DNA from 2 places in the Caloramator sp. E03 genome. Region 2 is predicted to be linked to the other one. Evidence: a T-box and tRNA genes for the amino acid it is inferred to sense, from the RefSeq annotation. Region 2 holds a T-box; the other holds one or more tRNA genes.
The links. The T-box of region 2 lies ahead of pheS (phenylalanine--tRNA ligase subunit alpha). A T-box ahead of a tRNA ligase gene usually reads a tRNA of that ligase, here a tRNA-Phe.
Positions count from the first base shown of each region.

Region 1 (10,707 bases), 650 kb from region 2:
ATGGGAATGTACCAATTTCATTTATTACTACAGGACAAAATGTACCTGAAGATATTGAAGAAGCAAACAAAGATAGGCTATTGAAACTGGTACTGGGAGATGATAACTAATGGATCAGGCTTCAAATTTAAGGAATTTGATAAAAAATAGAAAACAAAATAGTTCAAATAAATTTAAAGTAATTGCTATATCAAGTGGAAAAGGTGGCGTTGGCAAAACAAATGTTGCAATTAATCTTGGAATTGCCCTAAGTAAACGAGGCCTTAAAGTAACAATACTTGATGCTGATTTTGGTATGGCAAATGTTGATATATTGTTTGGAATAAAAACAAAATATACAATTTATGATATTTTATATAATAACAAGACTATAGATGATGTATATGCATTAACTGATGAAGGAGTTAAGATAATTCCAGGTGGATCTGGGATAAGTGGGCTTTTTGAGCTTAATGATGAAAAAAGAAAAATAATCGTAAATGAATTTTCTAAGATTCAGGATACAGATATTTTGATTATAGATATGGGGGCAGGATTGTCTAAAACATCCTTAACACTTTTAGAGTTTGCAGATGAAATAATAGTTGTAACAAATCCTGAGCCTTCAGCATTAACTGATGCCTATAGTCTTATTAAGATATTAATTAATGAAGGAATAAAAAGCAATATAGGAATTATTGTAAACAGAACAAGAAATATAATTGAAGGGCGTGATACTTTTGATAAACTTTTTAAAACAGTAAAGGCATTTTTAGGAAGAGAGGTTAAATACCTTGGCTATATTGTTGAGGACTCAAAGGTAAGACTTGCAGTAAAAGAACAAAGACCTTTTATATCTTTGTATCCAAAATGTGAAGCAGGACTGTGCATTTATAGAATATCATCAGAAATATTGGGGCAAGAAGAAAAAAATAAAAACTCAACTGTTAAGGAATATATAAGTAAAATATTAAAGTTTTTAGGGTGATATGTTATGTTGGATTATAAAATCAAATTAAATGTCAATCAAAATTTAGAAATAATTGAAAATGACATAACGTATAAGAGCAGTATTCAGGATATAAAAAATGAATACATACTCATTGGTATGCCTATTTCTGGAAGCAAATATATGATGATTCATATAGGTAGTATAATTGAATACTACATAGCAAACGAAAAAGAAGTATTTAAATGCCGTTCAGTTGTTTTAGGAAAAACGAAGGAAAAAAATATTCAGCTTGCAATGTTAAGTTTTCCTGAGGTAATTGAAAGAGTTCAAAGGAGAGAATATTTTAGACTTCCAATTGTTATGGATGTAAAGTATTTTATATTACCTGAAAATAGAGTATATATAGATTTAGCTGATGTTCCTATTGGATATTTTAAAAACCTAGAAAAAACAGTAACTATTGATATAAGTGGTGGAGGAGTAAAAATAATATCTAAAAAAAGTGCAAAGCATAATGATTTTATTTTACTTTCAATCAAAGTACCTGATGAAATTAATGTATTATGTAAAGTAGTAAGGTGTGATTATGATGAAGCTGGTAAAAATTATAAAATAGCATTAAGGTATGAAAAAATAGATGAAAGATTAAGGGATAAAATAATAAAATTTATTTTTGATAAGCTTCGTGAACAAAGTAAGCTGTTTAAGTAGGAGGTGAAGCTATGAAATGCTATCAACACTTTGATGAAAGGGAAGAGATGATTATAAAATATTTGCCTTATGTAAAATATATTGCATCAAGGCTTGTTGCCGGGAAACCACCAGGGCTTGAATATGAGGATTTGATTAGTTTTGGCATAATAGGATTAATAGATGCTATTGAACGGTTTGATCCTACAAAGGGTTTAAAGTTTGAAACTTATGCTACCTTAAGAATAAGAGGTGCAATTATAGACGAGCTTAGAAAGATAAGCTGGATACCAAAGAGTGCTTTTTCTAAATTGAATTATCTTAATCAATTAAAAAATGAATTAGAAACAAAACTTAATAGAGAACCTACCGAAGAGGAACTTTCAAATTATAGTGGGATGTCAACTGAAGAGATTAGGAACATTGAGTCCTATATAAATTACATATCAATCATATCTCTTGATGAAGTGCTTTTTAAATCTGATGAGGAGGATGTAAAGTTTAAAAGTATTATAAAAGATAGTACAAGCCCTCAGCCGGATGTAATAATAGAAGATAATGAAAAGCAAAATATGTTAAAAAAGGCTATAGATATGCTTTCAGAGAAAGATAAGATAATACTTAATCTATATTATTTTGAAAAGTTAACTTTAAAAGAAATTGGTAAAATATTAAATATTTCTGAATCGAGGGTTTCACAGCTGCACAGCAGAGCTATTGTAAGGCTAAGGGAAAACCTTAAGAAATTAAATTATTTATAAGGAGATTATTATGATTTATATATTGACTCTTTCTGGACTGATTATTATATATGTTGCTATCAGAAAAAGAGTTGAAAATAAGGAAAACTCTAAAAATGAAGTTAGTTCATTTGAATTTTTTGAAGATATGAATTCCATGAAAGAAAAGATTAAAGAATTGTCAAACCGAGTGAATGATTTAGAAAATTCTTTGATTATTTTAAATGAAATTATTGAACAATATGTAGAGAAAAAAGATACTGAAGATGAAAAAAGCGAAAATAATGATAATGATATAGAAAGAAAAGATTTAAACGATATTATATTTGAGCTTTATGATAAAGGAATGTCTATAGATGAGATATGTTCAAAATTGATGATAGGGAAGGGGGAGGTACTATTAAGGATTGGTTTAAGAAAACAAAAAAAATAATAAGTTATTTATTTAAAGATAGTAATTTCTTATTAGGTCTTGGAGTTGGAATAATGATTTCTACCTTAATTTTAAGTTCTTTTTCATATAGCCAAATACCTAAGTATAAAATTGAAATGATGGCAAGAAAAATGGGAATGATTTATCCCGATGAAATTAAAGCCTACTTTGAAGGCGATAAAAAATAGAAGGTTGAGGTGCAAACTATGATTAGAGGTCTATATATTGCTGCTTCTGGAATGATAACAAGGCAAATACAACAGGAAAACTTAAGTAATGATGCTGCTAATATAAATACTCCCGGATATAAAAAAGATAAGATAGCTTTAAAAACATTTCAAGATGTAATGGTTGAAAATAGGGATAAGATTATAAACGGAAAAGGATATAGAAACCCTTTAGGAAATTTGGGGATGGCAGTGGGAATAGATGAAGTTAAAACTGATTATTCTCAAGGAATATTAGAAGAAACTAACAGAAATCTTGACTTTGCAATTAATGGAGAAGGTTTTTTCACTGTAGTTGATGGCGATGGAAATAAGTTTTATACAAGAAATGGAAGGTTTAAAATCGATTCAGAAGGTTATCTTACAACAATGGAAGGATATAAAGTTTTAGGATTAGATGAAAATGACAATGAAATAGAAATAAGTGTAAAGGATCTAAATTTTGAACTTTCATCAGATGGAACTATTAATACTGGTGATAATATAGTAAAGTTCTATATTAGTAATTTTGATGATAAACAAAATCTAATAAAGGATTCTTCAAATAATTATACTTCAGATATTGAACCTAATATTGTAAACTCTGATGTAAAACAAGGATATCTTGAAAAATCAAATGTTGATGCTACAGAAATAATTACAGATATGATAAAGATTATGAGAAGCTATGAGGCAAACCAAAAAGTATTACAACAAATGGATGAAACTCTTGGGAAGGCAATAAATGAGGTTGGAAGTGTTAAATAAGAGGTGATATTATGTTAAAGATACTATGGAATGGCAGATCAGGTCTTTATTCTAATCAAAATAAACTTGATATTATATCAAATAATATAAGCAATGTAGATACTAATGGATACAAAAAAAATGATCTTGCCTTTGAAGATATTATGTATAATAAATTGGACAGACTTGGTGTTCCAATAACAAGTAGTAATCGTGATAAGCTCACTCAAGGAAGTGGAAGCAAAGCTGAAACTATTGTAAGAGATTTTAAGCAGGGCGTATTAACAGAAACTAATAAAATATCAGATATCGCAATAGATGGTAATGGATTTTTTAGGGTAAAGGACTCAGATGGTAACTATTATTATACAAGAGATGGTGCTTTTAATATAGATAAAGACGGAAATTTTGTACATTCATCTGGATATGTGCTTGATATTGATAACTATGATCCACAAAAATTAAGTGAGAAAATAAACATAGATAGCGAAGGAAATATATATTCTAATAGTGATACAATTGGTAAAATTAATATATATGATTTTGTTAATAGGGATGAATTAGTGTCTTGTGGTGAAAACCTTTTTAAAGCTCAAAATGATCCTGAAATTGCAAAGGGTATTTTAAAGCAGGGATTTATAGAAAAATCGAACGTTGATATGCCAAAAGAGCTTACTGACATGCTTATTACACAAAGAGCCTTTGAAATCAATTCAAGAATTGTAAAGTCTGCTGATGAAATGTGGCAGATTGCTAATAATTTAAGAAGTAAATAGTAGGTATAAAAATCTCCTTTAAAGTATATAATTTAAAAGTAAAATGAAACTTTAAAGGAGAAAGCTATGTTAGAAAAATATATAATTAAATTTATAAATGAAAATGATATTAATTATGCCAAAAAGTTAATAGAAAAAAATTTTAAAGATAATTATAAGCTCTATAATTACTATATGGGTCTTTGTTGCTGTTGTGAAAAAAAGTATTTTTCTGCGATTTATCATTTTAAAGAAGCTATAAAAAATGGACTTATAAATGCAGTAATATATTATAATCTTGGAACTGCGTACCTTGAAACTGATAATTATAAATTAGCAGTAGAGTGCTTTTTAAATTGTATTGAACTTGATTCTAAATTTATAAATAGCTACATAAACCTTGCATATATATACTACATAAACAAAGATTTTAAAACAGCATATAGAATTATAAAACTTTGTTTATCCTATAGTGAAGATGTTAAAATTAAAGATATTGAAAAAAAGCTATTAAGTCTGATATGCTATTCATAGGGTGCTTCCTTTTGGAAGCATTTATTTTTATAGAGGGAGTGGTAATTTGATAAAACCAAAGAAGTTAAAGATAGGTAGTAAAATAGGTATAATTGCTCCGGCAAGCCCTGCTTATGATAAAGATAGTATAGAAAGAGGAGTTAATATTTTAAAAGAGATGGGTTTTGATGTAGTTTTAGGAGATAGCTGCTTTCAAAGGCATGGCTTTCTTGCTGGAGAAGATAAAATACGTGTAAATGATATAAATAAATTTTTTATGGACAAGAGTATAGATGCAATAATATGCCTTAGGGGAGGCTATGGCACAATAAGAATACTTGATATGATTGATTATGATGTGATAAGAAATAATCCAAAGATATTTTGTGGTTATAGTGACATAACGGCACTACATTTTGCAATATTTAAAAATACAAAACTTGTAACATTTCATGGACCAATGTTAGCATCAGATATATCTGAAAATGATGATTTTACAATTAAAAAATTTATTGAATGCGTAACTGGCAATATCAAAGGAAAAGCTTATAGTTTAAATGCAATCAATCAAAAAGATGTTGAAGGTAGAATCTTAGGTGGAAACTTAAGTTTGATATGCTCTCTATTGGGTACTGCCTATGAAAATTTATTTAAAGATAAAATATTATTTATTGAGGATATAGATGAAGAACCATATAAAATTGACAGGATGCTCTATCAGCTCAAGTTATGTGGTGTTTTTAATAAAGTAAAAGCTGTTATACTTGGACAGTTTACAAATTGTGAGGCTGAAGATAAAGATAAAAGCCTTTCCTTTAATCAAGTTATATTTGATTTTTTTTCAAAAATACAGCTGCCAATATATTATGACTTTTTAGTGGGACATGAAAAAAGAAAAATTACAATACCGTTAAATGTAAAGGTGAGGATAGAAAATAATAAACTATATTTTATGGAGGATGGTGTAAGCAATGAATAATTTTTTAGAAAAAGCTAAAAACGTATATGATATGATGGTTACAATAAGAAGAAGCCTTCATAAGTATCCTGAAATTGATAATAAGCTTTATAAGACTACAGAGCTTGTTGAGTCTTATTTAAAAGAACTTGGTATTAAATATACAAAATACGATAATAATGGTATTATAGCTGATATTGGTTCCAAAAAGAATAAAATAGTAGCTTTGAGAGCAGATATGGATGCCTTAGAGGTTGTTGATTTAAAAGATGTACCTTATAAATCACAAATTGAAGGATATATGCATGCCTGTGGTCATGATGGGCATACTGCAATTCAAATAGGTGCTGCAGCAATATTAAAAGAAATAGAAAAAGAACTTGATGGTACAGTTAGGCTAATATTTCAGCCAGCTGAAGAGACTTATGGAGGAGCAAAGGAAATGATAGAATATGGTTGCTTAGATAAAGTTAAAGCCATAATTGCTCTTCATGTAGATGAAACTATGAGCTTAGGTAAAATAGGAGTAAAAAAGGGAGTAGTATGTGCAGCTTCAAATCCTTTTACAATAAACGTTAGGGGAAAGGGATCCCATGGAGCTCACCCTGAAGATGGAGTTGATAGTATATATATAGCTGCAAAAATAATTGATAATCTTCAAGGTATTGTTTCAAGGGAAATTGCAGCAGTTGACAATGCTATTATAACAATAGGAAAAATTAATGGAGGTACTGCACTTAATGCTATAAGTTCAAGTGTAGTTATGGAGGGTATAATAAGAACTCTTGGAAAAGATTTAAGAGATTATTGTGTAGGAAGAGTTAAAGAGATTGTTGAAAATACTGCAAAATTGTATAGGGGGAAAGCAAGCTTTGAATATATTGAAGGTTATCCATCATTTCAAAATGATAATGAGCTGTTTAATTTATTTAAGGATATTATAGAGAAAGATAAAATTGCTGAGTTTATCGAAATTGAAAAGCCTTCTATGGGAGTAGAAGATTTTGCTTATTATGCACAAATAATTCCCGCTTTATATTACAGATTAGGATGTAGGAATGAAGAAAAGGGTATTATAAATCCAGCTCATGGAAGCTATTTTGATATCGATGAAAGTTGTATGATAGTCGGATGTGCAGCACAGGCAGCTTTTGCATATAAGTTCTTAAAAGAATAAAATACTGTATACAGTTATGCAGGAATAATCTTCTATAAATGAAATAAATATGTTGACTTAGCTATATATTTTTTGTAATATAAATTTAAACTCAAAGGGAAGATTTGCCTTATGCCGCTTCTACGATAGTAGAAGCTATTTTTTTATTTAAAACAAGGCATAAAAAAAGTGCAAGGTTTTCTTGCACTTTGGTGGAGGGAGATGGATTCGAACCATCGAAGTCACTGACAACAGATTTACAGTCTGCCCCCTTTGGCCGCTCGGGAATCCCTCCTCGTATGGAGCCGGCTATCGGAATCGAACCAATAACCTACTGATTACAAGTCAGTTGCTCTACCGATTGAGCTAAGCCGGCGTATTATGAAATGGTGGGCCTTCAGGGATTCGAACCCCGGACCGACCGGTTATGAGCCGGTTGCTCTAGCCAGCTGAGCTAAAGGCCCTCTCGGATATTTCTTATTATAAAATATAGCTGCGCGTATGTCAATATATATTTTTAATAAATATATATCATAATATATATTATCATAAATGATAAATAAACAGGTAATAAATTACAAACATTATAAATATACTTTATTATAACATTTGTAAGGAGTATCTTATGCCATCAAATCTACAATCTAATAATAAAATAAATTATGATGAATATAGCAAAGTAAAAAAAATTTTAAAGCACTATGCAATAGAACCTGAAAGTATAGAAAAAATTAGAAACGTATACAAAATTAAATTCAATAATAAAAGTTATTGTTTAAAGAAAGTAAGGCATAGCAATAAAAAAGTTATAAAAAATTATCATTTAATTAAATATCTTAATAATAATGGATTTAATAATATAGCATCATTTATACTTACATCAGATGGCAAAGAATATGTTAAAACAAAAAAATCAATATATTACGTGACAGAATGGATTGAAGGTAGAGAATGCAATATATATGATATAGATGAGCTTAAAATGGCTATTAAATTGCTTGCTGAGTTCCATTTAAAATCAAAAGGTTTTTATTATAAAGAAATAAAAATAGAAAACAAGATAAAAAATTGGCCTTTAGAACTTAGAAAAAGAAAGCAAGATCTTTTAAAATTTAAAAAGATAATTGAAGATAAAAAAGTAAAAAGCATATTTGATATTCAATATTTTAATGCTATTGATGGAGCAATTAAATATATGGATATTTCAATTAAAATGCTTGATGAATCTAAATATTATGATTTACTTAAAAGAGCAAAGTACGAGAAAAGTATATGCCATGATAGTTTTTATTATCAAAATATTATAATAGATGATATTGGAAATGTATATTTAATTGATTTTGATAGTATAACCTATGATATTTGTGTTTACGATGTTGCAAAATTTATAAGAAGAATAATGCATAAAAGAATTTACTCATGGGATTTTAATAAAGCTCAAGAATTAATATTAGAATATTCAAAAGTAAATCCATTATCTTTGGAAGAATATGAAATAATGCTTGCCTTTATAATTTTTCCTCATAAGTTTTGGAAGTTAGGAATTAAAAGATATCATAAACATAAAAAGTGGGAAGATGAAAAATATTTAAAAAAGCTAAATCGAATTTTAAGATATATTGATATGCAGGATAAATTTATAGAGGACTTTATAAATTATTATGGTTTAAATAAATAAAAAAAGCAACTTTGAAAGTTGCTTTTGGTGGCCAGAGCCGGAATCGAACCAGCGACACGAGGATTTTCAGTCCACTGCTCTACCGACTGAGCTATCTGGCCGTATTAATTTAATGGTGGGCCTTCAGGGATTCGAACCCCGGACCGACCGGTTATGAGCCGGTTGCTCTAGCCAGCTGAGCTAAAGACCCAAGTGGTGACCCCTACGGGATTCGAACCCATGTTACCGCCGTGAAAGGGCGATGTCTTAACCACTTGACCAAGGGGCCACATTGTTATAATATATAGCTGACGAAATATAATATATCATGATATGAAGATATAGTCAATATGTTTTTTAATATTTTTTGTTATTCGACAATGGATTAACATATAATGTAAATATGTTGTATATTTTTGTATTTGATTACTCCACATATTTAGAAGGAAAATATTATATTTTAAAGAATATATATGTGGGGTGGTAATATGGGTGGAATAACGTATACATTTAAAGATGTTTGTGAAAAAACAGGATATAAGGCTTCGGTAATTAGATATTACGAAAAGGAATTCAATCTAAATATACCAAGGGATGTTAATGGCAGAAGGTTTTTCACTCAAAAAGAATTTGATAAATTAATTTTTATTAGACAACTTCAGCAGCAAGGTTATACTAACGGTCAAATTAAAAAAATATTAGAAGATAATAGATTTGAAGGATTACAGGAAATTGCAATAGCAAAGGATTTGACCTTTGATGGCAATGACGCTTCTTTACTTCCCTTAAGTCAGAACATAATAAAGATAATTAATGAAAAATTGCAGGAGATTAATTGTAATATAAATGAACTTAATAAAAACATTAGTAGCAAAGAAAGAGATGTACTTATCAGCGAAAATATGAAATTAAAAATGGAACTAAAGCAAAAATCTTATGAAATAATTGAACTGAAGGAAAAGCTAAAATATGAGAAAGAGCGCAAGAAAGGTTTTTTATCAAAAATATTTAAAAAAGATAAATAATTATGAAGGTGCCAAAATGCTTACAATTAATAATGCTAAAATTAAAGATATAATTTATATAAAGAGGATAATTAATAATGTATCACAAAACGCGAACTTTCACAGCGAATTTAATTCAAGCATTATAAAACATGTATTAAAAAAAACTTGCTTTTTAGTTTATGAAAATTATATATTACAATGCATATTATTTTTTCATAATGATTATGAAGTTTTTGTTATTCCAACAAACAAAACTTTTTCTTTTTTTAAGTTGCTTTATATTTTAAAAAATGATTTTAAAAATAACGAGTATAAATTAAAAATAAAATATAAAAAACTAAATATAAGCATGTATAAAAAATATTATAATATAAAAATAAAAGAAAACTATTTATATATGTATTTAGATATTTTGAGTAAAAATACGGAAATAGACTATAATAATAGTAATGATTTATTTGTAAGGAAAATGAAAATAGGTCATGAGGAAAACATTAGAGTAATGTTGCAAAATGACATTTTTTCAAAGGTTAAAGATAGAATAGAATTAACGTTAAATGAAGTAATTTATGAAGAAAATAGCAGTAAGTTTCTAAAAAATTTATGTTTTTTTATTGAATATAAAGGATCACCAATAGGATATGGGCAAATTATTAAGACACAGAATAGTTATTATCTTGTGAACTTTGGAATAGTACAAGAATTTCAAGGTAGAGGTTTTGGATATTATTTTTTAAATGAAATTATAAAAAGTTGCAAAGCAAACGGAATTGAAAAGTTATATCTTACTGTAGATAGTAATAATAAAAAGGCTATAAATTTGTATAAAAAATATGGTTTTGAGTTTTTATATGGAAGTGCTTCAATTATTTTAAAAAATAATAATTAATATTGCTTTAGTTTATTTTATATTA
Region 1 is NZ_CP040093.1:128,998-139,704, reverse strand. Features, by position in the region: gene flhF (flagellar biosynthesis protein FlhF) at 1-110, shown strand, start outside; gene FDN13_RS00730 (MinD/ParA family protein) at 110-967, shown strand; gene FDN13_RS00725 (flagellar brake protein) at 974-1,642, shown strand; gene FDN13_RS00720 (FliA/WhiG family RNA polymerase sigma factor) at 1,654-2,382, shown strand; gene FDN13_RS00715 (DUF6115 domain-containing protein) at 2,393-2,794, shown strand; gene FDN13_RS00710 (hypothetical protein) at 2,725-2,982, shown strand; gene FDN13_RS00705 (flagellar hook-basal body complex protein) at 3,001-3,768, shown strand; gene FDN13_RS00700 (flagellar hook-basal body protein) at 3,780-4,523, shown strand; gene FDN13_RS00695 (tetratricopeptide repeat protein) at 4,590-5,036, shown strand; gene FDN13_RS00690 (S66 peptidase family protein) at 5,083-5,994, shown strand; gene FDN13_RS00685 (M20 metallopeptidase family protein) at 5,987-7,150, shown strand; tRNA gene FDN13_RS00680 (tRNA-Tyr) at 7,340-7,424, opposite strand; tRNA gene FDN13_RS00675 (tRNA-Thr) at 7,430-7,505, opposite strand; tRNA gene FDN13_RS00670 (tRNA-Ile) at 7,517-7,593, opposite strand; gene FDN13_RS00665 (CotS family spore coat protein) at 7,755-8,807, shown strand; tRNA gene FDN13_RS00660 (tRNA-Phe) at 8,833-8,908, opposite strand; tRNA gene FDN13_RS00655 (tRNA-Ile) at 8,921-8,997, opposite strand; tRNA gene FDN13_RS00650 (tRNA-Glu) at 9,001-9,075, opposite strand; gene FDN13_RS00645 (MerR family transcriptional regulator) at 9,275-9,811, shown strand; gene FDN13_RS00640 (GNAT family N-acetyltransferase) at 9,828-10,682, shown strand.
Region 1: it has a tRNA-Phe gene. The T-box ahead of pheS (phenylalanine--tRNA ligase subunit alpha) is inferred to sense a tRNA for this amino acid. The anticodon was not compared.

Region 2 (10,707 bases):
TCCTTATATGTTAAAATAATTGTGTCAAAATTTATCTAAGTGCATATATTATATCAGAAAAAAGTGAGGGTAATCCCCCACTTATTATAAATTAAATTAGCAGTCGTAAGGAACTCCACATATAAGAATATCCTGATCAATTCCAAGTTTATCAAGTAAATCTGCAAATACTGAAATGTGAACCTCGGTTCCATATATAACAGGTGATGTTCCGCAGGTGCATTCACCAAGTACATCATAGTCTGAAGTTATAGATTTTACAATGAGATGTGTTTGAAGGGTTGGATCAGTAAAGGCACTTGATGGAATTTCACCTTCAAACTCTGAGAGTGGGATGCTCTTAATCCATTTAAACATCTTACCACATACATCATCTATTATTTCAAGGCACTCATTATTTCCAATTGTCTGTGGACGCTCCTCAATGTCAGTAATAAAGCATGCTTTAGCATCAGGATTTGTGCTCATAGCATCATCAGGAAGTACTATGCAACCAAAGCAGTTATTTGTAAAAGTCACAAAGAGAACTACTTTGAATTTTAAAACAAGTTTTACCTTGTGATTACAAATAATTTCTTCGTCAGCCTCCAAATTAACTACCTTAATATCAGTAATGCATTTTACTGAATATCCATGATAATTATTTTCTGTTACTCCTGTATTATGAACACAAACTTTTAGTGCTTCTTTAATGTCTATAGGTGTAGTTCCTTCTTTAGATTCTCCAAACAGAATTTGCTCATCTAATCCCTGGTATTTTGCAAGTATCCTCTTTACATATATATCTAGCTGCTCAAACGGTGCTTCGCATGGTAATTGGATTTGTTTTTCACTCATCAACAATCCCTCCTATTATGATATTTGCTTCATTCATTATAATTACTAATTTATACTATGCACTTAATTTAAAAGCTGTGATATTTCATTGCGTCTTTTTAAAAATATTTGATAGAAATCTCCCTTTATCAACTTGTTTCTCTGAAGTATCTTTCATATTTTGTAGGACCTCAGAAATTAAAAATATTTGATTATTGACTAACTGCTTATATTCTTCAAAACTTTTCTTTATATTTTCAATTTCATTTTTCATCTGTAAAATATCAGTATTACCTTTCCTTTGAATTTCCTCAACAACTTTTTTCATTTCATCATTTATGTCAAATTGTTCATCTTTTTTTTGAATTTTTTCTAATTTTTCTTCTATACTTTTTTCAATTGACAATAATTTCTCTTCTAAATCAGATTGCTTTTTTATAATATTATTAATTAAAATCCTTAATTCTGTGAGGCTTATCTTTAATTCATTTATATTTTGGTTTTCCTTTGAAAAGTCCTCTTTAACCTTTGCTATCTCATCTTTTAAACTATTAAATTTTACATTTAATTCTGTTTCTACCTTGTTTTCATCAGTTATATTTTTAATCCTTTTCCATCCACTATTATATTCAGCACTTTTGAAACTCGGTTCCATCTTATCACCTCACGTACTTATATAGACATATTATGCATTAAGCCTTTTATATGTTACAAAAAAAAATAAAAGCCCGTAGGCTTTTAAACATTATTTATAAATTTTTTTATTTTATCTTTTAAAGTATAATTATCCTTTGTTAGCTTTGATAAAAGTTCGCTGTTCTCTTTTTTTATTTTTTTAAGCTCATCAATATTTCTTGAGTTCTCAATTTCAAGAAGATTAGCCCTTTTTTGCTCTTTTAAATACTTATCTTCCATTTCCTTTAGCTTTTCTATTAGCCTTTTATATTCACCCATAACCCCTTCATCTTTTCTTTTAATTTCATTATACTCCATATTCCTTTTATCAAGCTCAATATGGAGCCTTTTTATTTCATCCTTTAAAGATTTATTCTCTTCTTCAAGGTCATCAATTTTTTTTAAAACCATCTTCGATATACCTTCAAGATTATTAAGATAACTTTTAACATCGTCTGGTGCATCTTCGCTACTTATTGCTACCTGCTTAAAGTAGATTTCATTTTTATTGATATTTTCATTCAAAACAATGCACCTCTCTATCATCATATTTATGATTAAAAAACCTGTTACATCAATTTTTAATATTTTCCCAAATATATCTATATCAAATTTACACTCAAGTTGCCTTACATTTGCAATAAATTCTGATTTCCTAAAATCCTCTTCAGTAGGTACAGGTTTAAAACTACTTTTATGAATTCTTATTAATATATCTTCATCAAGTACACAAGGATAATTAAAAAGGCTCCCGTTCTCCTCAATACAGCAAATATAGTAAATCTCAACATTTAACATTACATCTATATATTTAGGTGTTGCAAAGCATTCAATTTTTATTACTCTTTCTGTATGATATGGTATGTCTTTAATAATCTTATCTTTACAACTATCGTATCTAATGTTTTTTGATAAAAATGTATGAAATGATTTATACTTTGACTTAACCACCTTTTGGCTGTATAGAGGCATAAGGATTCCTCTTATAATTATTCTATTTATATATATGTACAAAGTTTATTTACTATTTCTAAACGCCATGAAAAATAACAATATTTTTCATGGCGTTTAGAATTATTTCCTTTTATTTTGTAAATCTTTAAATTCCTTTTTAACCCTCACCAATTCAATCTGGCTTTCAAGAAGCTGATCTTTTAGATTAGCAATTTCATTCCGTAAATTTTCAAGTTCACCTTGAAGAATTTCATTCTTTTCCTTTAATTGTTCATTTTCCTTCTCAAGTCTTTCAAACTCATCATTTCTACTAATATAACTTGTATAGAGTTCATCATATTGATTTTTTAACACATTCATGTCATCATCTATTGCCTGCTGTTTAGATTTATATTCTTCATACTCCCTTGACATTGCAGTATAGGCATCATATAAATCATCATACTCTGTTTGGAGTTTCTTTAGTTTTTTCTCAGGCTCTTCAATTACCTTTTTTAACTTGAAAAGCTCATCAGCAACCGTCAAAGCAGCAAGCACAGCAGCAGATGAATTATTATGTTTAGGATTACTCGTAAGCGTTTCTCTTATTTTCTTATCAATATAATTTGCAATAGAAAACAAATACCCTTCATTTTCATCGCCAGTTAATATATATTCAACTCCATTTATTTTAACCGTTACTTTATTTTTAGGCATAACAGCACCCCTCAAACTTTATTAAAGCAACTAAACTTTTAAATCATAATTATACAAAACCGTATTAATTATATTTTACCAATTAATCTTATTTTTTTCACTATAATTTTTGAGGGTTGCATTATTTTATCTTAATTGAGCATTAAATTTTTTCTTTAAGGTATCAATTATACTTTCATGTATTTTATTTACTTCCTCATCCTTTAAAGTTCTATCCTCAGCTCTAAAAGTTATTGAAAAAGCAACACTCTTTAGCCCTTCCGGGATTTGCTTTCCTTTATAAACATCAAATAGCTTTATTGATTCAATAAGCTCATTTCCTGATTTTTTAATCGTCTTTTCAAGCTCTGAAACAGTAATATTTTCATCTACTATCATTGCAATGTCTCTTGTAATTGCAGGGAACTTTGGAAGAGGTTTGTATATCTTTTCAGATTTTGATGCTGAAAATAATGTTTTCAAATCAATTTCTGCCACATACACTCTTTCTTCAATCTCATAGTTTTCAGCAACATCAGGATGCACTTCTCCAAATACTCCTGCATTCTTTTTCCTTATATTTATTCTTGCTGCTCTTCCTGGATGAAAAATGCTATTATCTTCTTCTCTTTCAAATTCAACTTTATCGATTCCAAGCATATCTAAAAGATTTTCAACAATACCCTTTAAATCAAAAAAGTCAACTTTTCCATACATACCTATAATAAGTTTTTCATATTCATCAGGAAGTGGATTTTCTGATGGAATATAAACCTTTGTTATTTCAAATAATTTAGCTTCTTCATTATCCCTTTTATAATTCCTTGAAAGGCATTCAAGCATTGATGGAATACCCGTAGTTTTCATAATGCTAAAATCTTCTCCTAGGGGATTTAATATTTTAATGGCATTTCTAAGTTCATGATTTTCAGGAAGATTTACAAGATTAAATACCTTAGGACTTACAAAGGAATAAGTCATAGCCTCATAAAGTCCACATCCTACCATAAGGTTTTTAACTTTTCTCGTTAAACTTTGCTCTAATGACCAAACAGCCTCAACAGCCTCTCCCTTTATCTTATTATTAGGTATTTTATCATATCCATAAATCCTAACTATTTCTTCTGCAATATCTTCTTTTATTTTTAAATCCTGCCTAAAGGTTGGAACCTCGATTTTAAACTCTTCATCCCCTTCAACCTTCATTTTCAGGCTTTCAAGTATTCTTTTCATATCAGTAGGGCTTATTTCAATTCCAAGAAACTTATTTATCCAAGATGGCTTAACCTCAATTGTATGAGGCTTTATTACGTTTTCATATATATCTATAGTTCCTTTAACAACCTCTCCAGCCCCAATAAGTTCAACTAAATAGCATGCTCTTTTTAGTGCTAAATCTATTAAATTAGGATCTATATCTTTTTCAAACTTTGAAGATGCATCAGTCCTTAATCCAAGCTTCTTTGAAGTAAGCCTAACATTAGTCCCATCAAAATTTGCAAATTCAAATATAACTGTTGTAGTATCATCTTTAATTTCAGAATTTTCTCCACCCATAACTCCTGCAATACCTATTGGTCTTTCTCCATCTGCAATGACAAGCATTGAAGAATCAAGATTTCTTTCAACACTATCAAGGGTTACAAACTTCTCATTATCCTTCGCAGTCCTAACTACTATCTTCTTATCTGTTATATACCTATAATCAAAAGCATGCATTGGCTGACCAAGTTCAAGCATTACGTAGTTTGTTATATCAACTATATTATTGATAGGTCTCACATCACATTGTTTTAATCTCTCTTGCATCCATTCAGGAGATGGTTTTATTTTTACATTTTTAATCATCTTTGCTGCATATCTTCTGCAAAGATTGCTCTTAATTTCAACAGAAAGATATTTTTTAATATCGTCATCCACTTCATTAAACTGCGTTTCAAGTTCTTTTAGCTCTTTATTAAACGTTGCAGCTGCCTCTCTCGCAATGCCATATATACTAAAACAATCAGCTCTATTTGAAGTTATTTCAAAATCTAAGACTCCTCCATCAAGTCCAAGAACCTTTTTAATATCTTCGCCTATAGGGGTATTCTCTGGAAGTATCATAATGCCATGAACAGAATTTTCATTAGCAATTCCAAGCTCAGCCTCGGAGCAGAGCATACCATTTGACTCAACACCTCTTAGTTTTCCTTTCTTTATTTTTACTCCTCCAGGTAAACTTGAACCATGAAGTGCAACAGGAACAATATCCCCTTCTTTTATATTTGTAGCTCCAGTTACAATTTGAATTATTCCATCCTTAACATCTACTTTACATATTGTAAGCTTATCTGCATCTGGATGTTTCTCAGTTTTAATTATCTTTCCTGTTACAACCTTTTCTATTTCTTTTCCTGCCTCATAAACTTCCTCAACCTTTGAGCCTGACAAAGTTAAAGCTTCTGCCACTTCGTTTATATTTTTATCTAAATCAACATATTCACAGAGCCATTTATATGGAACTTTCATATCATATCCCTCCTTAGAATTGCTTTAAAAACCTTACGTCGTTTTCATAAAAAAGCCTTATATCATCAATTTCAAATTTCTTCATAACTATCCTCTCAAGGCCTAATCCAAAAGCAAAACCGCTATAAATTTCAGGATCAATTCCACCCTTTCTTAATACATCTGGATGAACCATTCCTGAACCTAATATTTCAATCCATCCACTTCCTTTACATACCCTACAGCCTTTTCCATCACACACATGGCAGGATATATCCATCTCAGCCGAAGGCTCTGTAAATGGAAAATGATGAGGCCTAAACCTTGTTCTTGTTTTTTCACCAAAAAACCTTTTTGCAAAGGTATCTAATGTTCCATAAAGATTTGCCATAGTTATTCCTTTATCTACTACAAGGCCTTCAATCTGATGGAAAGTTGGAGAATGTGTTGCATCAACTGCATCAGACCTATATACCCTTCCTGGAGCTATAATTCTTATAGGAGGCTTTACTTTTTCCATAGTCCTAACCTGTACAGGAGATGTCTGTGTTCTTAAAACAACAGAATCACTTATATAAAAAGTATCCTGTTCATCCCTTGCAGGATGATTTTTAGGGATATTTAACGCCTCAAAGTTGTAATAATCAAGCTCAATGTCTGGACCTTCAGCAATTGAAAAACCCATTCCAAAGAATATCTCCTTTATTTCATCTAAAACTTTTGTAATAGGATGAAGGTTTCCTATCTCCTTTTTACGTCCTGGCATAGTAATATCAACAGATTCTAAAGAAAGCCTTATATTTTTCTCTTTTTCTTTCACCTGCTTTAAAGCATTTTCAAGGGCACTTTCAATATCCTCTCTAACTTCATTAGCAAATTTTCCTATTATAGGCCTCTCATCCGGAGATAAATTCCCCATATTCCTTAATATTCCTGTTAATGCACCTTTTTTCCCAAGAAATTTTACCCTTAGTTCATCAAGTTTTAAACTATCTGTAGCCTTTTTTATTTCCTCTAAAGCCTCTGTTTTTATTTTTTCAATCTGTTCCTTCACATTAATCTCTCCTTTCAGTAAAATAGTACAAAAAAAATAACCTCCATCCCAAGGGACGAAGGTTATCTTCGCGGTACCACCCTAATTGGCAAACGCCCACTCATTTTTATAACGGATTACCGTCCCTGCCTACTTAGTTTCAACAGGGAAGCTCCAGAGGGAAACTTCAAATGACCTTTATATAAGAAGGCTCTCAGTCTTTGACCTTCTCTCCCTGTATATAGTATCATTCTACTTGCCTCTTTCAAAGCTTTATATATGTATTTGTATATATTATGTTGTACAAAACCTTTGGCGTACAACTTCATATATTATAACTCCTGCCGCAACAGAAGCATTTAATGATTCAGCCTTCCCAATCATTGGAATTTTAATTTTTTCATCTACAAGCTCAATATGCTCACAAGGAATCCCATTAGCTTCATTTCCTATTATAATAGCAGATTTTTTTCTAAAGTCAACATCATAAATATATTTATCAGCCTCAAGATCTGCTGCATATAAACTATAGCCTTTATTTTTTATATTCTCAACAGCAATCTTAAAATCATCATAAAACACAATAGGTACATGAAATATTGATCCCATTGTAGAACGAAGAGTTTTACTATTATATACATCAACACTTCCCTTTATTACAACAACTGCACCAAAAGCAGCATCACAGGTTCTAATTATAGTTCCAAGATTACCTGGATCCTGTATTCCATCGCAAACAACTATTAAATTGTTTTCTATATCATCAATAGACCATATCTTTTTATGCACAATACCAATAGCGCCCTGAGGATTTTCCGTATCAGTAAGCTCTTTTAAAAGTTCATTTGATATCTCATACTTGTCTATTAAAGAGTTTAGTATTCTCTCATAGCCTTTTGTTTCATATACCTTGCTACTATATAAAACATATTTTATACTTTCGCTCTTTATAGCCTCCTCAATAAACCTTATTCCTTCAATCAAAAAGAGCCCTTCTTTTTCTCTATATTTCCTTTGCTTTAGTTTTAAAGCGTCCTTTATTATCCTGTTTTCTCGTGATAACATAAAGTTTATTATTTGCTCCTCTCAAGAACTTTTAAATCTTCTGTACCTCCAATTACTACAAGAACATCTCCATGATAAATTTTATCATCTGCATTTGGAGATATATTAATATCGTTATTTCTTTTAATAGCCATAACGTTTATTCCATATTTGCTCCTCATATTAAGCTCCCTTAAGGACTTACCTTCCCATTCATGTATCGCTTCTAATTCCATAATACTATAATCAGGAGAAAGCTCTATATAATCTAGAATATTTGATGAACAAAGATTGTGAGCAACTCTAACTCCCATATCCCTTTCTGGAAAAACTACTCTATCTGCTCCTATTTTATATAAAACCTTTGCATGCATTTCATTATGAGCCTTTGCAATAACATATTTTACACCAAGCTCTTTACAAAGAAGGGTTATCATGATACTTGATTGTATATCAGAGCCTATTGTTACAACTGCAACATCAAAATTTCTAATGCCAAGGGAACGCAAAGTAGCCTCATCTGTTGCATCTGCCTGTACTGCATGGGTTACACTGTTTGATATACTTTGTACTATTTCTTCGTCAGTATCTATCGCAAGTACCTCATTTCCAAGGGAGTATAAAGTTGTTGCAACGCTTGAACCAAATCTCCCAAGACCTATTACAACAAATTGTTTTGATAACATACAAATCCTCCTTTATCCAACAAGCAGCTTATCTTCTGGATATTTAACGTTTGTATTTCCTATCTGTGCCCTTCTTGCAAAGGCAAAAGTTAATGTTAAAGGTCCTACTCTTCCAGCATACATTGTAATTATTATTATTATCTTTCCTATTAAAGTCAGCCTTGTAGTAAGCCCAAGAGTTAAACCTACAGTACCAAAAGCAGAAGTTGCTTCGTATAAATATTCAATAAAATCCCCTTCTTGAGTTATTGAAAGAATCATCGTAGTTAACATTACAAGCCCAAAGGATATAATTATTATTGCCAACGCCCTGTATACAAGGGATCTTCCTATCCTTTTCCTGAATATCTCAGTATCTTCCCTTCCTCTTATTACAGAAATAACTGTCATAAAAATAAGGGTAAAGGTTGATGTTTTAATTCCTCCTCCTGTTGAACCTGGAGATGCTCCTATAAACATCAATATTATAGTAAGAAACTTACCTGCCGTAGTCATATCAGATGTTGATATAGTATTAAAACCAGCAGTCCTTGGAGTTATTGCTGCAAATATACTTGCAAGTATCTTCCCCTTTAAACTTAATGGCTGCATTGTTTTGGGATTAGCATATTCAAATAGAAAGAATAAAACTGCACCTGATAAAATAAGTATTGCTGTTGTTGTAAGTACTACCTTTGTATGAAGTGAAAGCCTTTTAAATCCCCTGTTGTTTATAATTTCAGTAACAACTGCAAATCCTATACCTCCAATTACAATTAGAGAACATATCGTCAGATTTATAGTTGTATTTTCAACGAATGGAGTTAAGCTCTTAAAATCCCCAATAAGGTCAAAACCAGCATTACAGAAAGCTGAAACAGCATGAAATATTCCATAATATATACCTTTAGCAATCCCATACATAGGTATAAACTGTGTCATTAATATTATAGCACCGATACCTTCAATTGCAAAAGTTATTCCCATAACATAAAGCATAAGCCTTACCATGCCTTGAATATTAAAAGCATTAAAAGCTTCCTGCATTATTAGCCTTTCACGAAGTGAAATCCTTCTTCCAAGTATTACTGCAAAGAAGGTCGCAAAAGTCATAAACCCAAGTCCACCTATTTCAATTAAAATAATAATTATCAACTGGCCAAAAATAGACCAATGTGTTCCTGTATCTAAAGTAACAAGACCTGTAACACAAACTGCTGATGTTGAAGTAAAAATACAATCGATAAAAGGAGTTGAATTTCCGTCTGCTGAAGATATAGGCAAGCAAAGCAATAGTGCTCCTATAAATATAACCGTAGCAAATCCAAGGGCAAGTATTTGCACAGGTTCAAGTTTTATAAACTTTAATCTGCCTGCCTCTTCTTTTATAAGCATACTATAACCTCCTAAGACAAAAGCATACAAAATCTATTCCTACTAATTCTATCACTTTTATTACATAAAGCAAAGAGACCTGAAAAACAGGCCTCGTTATATTATGCATTAAGCTTTTCTTTTGCAATATTAACAAGTTCAGTAAAAGCTGCTTCATCATTAACTGCAATGTCTGCAAGCATCTTTCTGTTAATGTCAACACCTGCAAGCTTAAGCCCATTTATAAATTTTGAATATGAAAGACCATTTGCTCTTGCAGCAGCATTTATTCTTGCAATCCAAAGTTTTCTAAAATCTCTCTTTTTAAGTTTTCTTCCTGTATATGCACTGCTTAATGCTCTCATTACCGCTTGTTTTGCGATTCTATAGAGCTTACTCTTTCCACCATAATATCCCTTTGCAAGCTTCATTATCTTTCTGCGTTTTTTATGTGCATGAACTGCTCTTTTAACTCTTGCCATAACATTCCCTCCTTCTATTTATCATTATAGATAAGGTAATAACTTCCTTATCTTACTTGCTTCTACTTTATTTACATAAGCACCTTTTCTTAAATTTCTCTTTCTCTTTGAACTCTTTTTAGTTAAAATATGGCTGTGAAATGCATGGGCTCTCTTAAATTTGCCACTTGCAGTCTTTCTATATCTTTTAGCTGCACCCTTATGAGTTTTCATTTTTGGCATAATTTTTCCTCCTCTCTTAATATCAAACTTTCTTAGGACTTAAAATCATTATCATATTTCTTCCTTCAAGTTTTGGTTCTTTTTCTATTAAACTCACTTCTTGGAGTTTTTGTGCGAAATCCTTTAATATTTTTTCTCCAAAGTGAGTATAATCTGCTTCTCTACCACGAAATCTCATAGTTACCTTGACCTTGTCGCCATCCCTTAAAAATTTTTCTGCATTTCTTGCTTTAACATTAATATCATGTTCTTCAATAACAGGACTTAAACGTACTTC
Region 2 is NZ_CP040093.1:774,643-785,349, forward strand. Features, by position in the region: gene FDN13_RS03940 (glycosyltransferase) at 1-19, shown strand, start outside; gene FDN13_RS03945 (hypothetical protein) at 97-837, opposite strand; gene FDN13_RS03950 (hypothetical protein) at 923-1,471, opposite strand; gene FDN13_RS03955 (hypothetical protein) at 1,555-2,442, opposite strand; gene zapA (cell division protein ZapA) at 2,566-3,141, opposite strand; gene pheT (phenylalanine--tRNA ligase subunit beta) at 3,268-5,631, opposite strand; gene pheS (phenylalanine--tRNA ligase subunit alpha) at 5,645-6,664, opposite strand; T-box leader at 6,713-6,921, opposite strand; gene FDN13_RS03975 (TrmH family RNA methyltransferase) at 6,938-7,708, opposite strand; gene FDN13_RS03980 (potassium channel family protein) at 7,717-8,373, opposite strand; gene FDN13_RS03985 (TrkH family potassium uptake protein) at 8,386-9,747, opposite strand; gene rplT (50S ribosomal protein L20) at 9,849-10,208, opposite strand; gene rpmI (50S ribosomal protein L35) at 10,233-10,430, opposite strand; gene infC (translation initiation factor IF-3) at 10,453-10,707, opposite strand, start outside.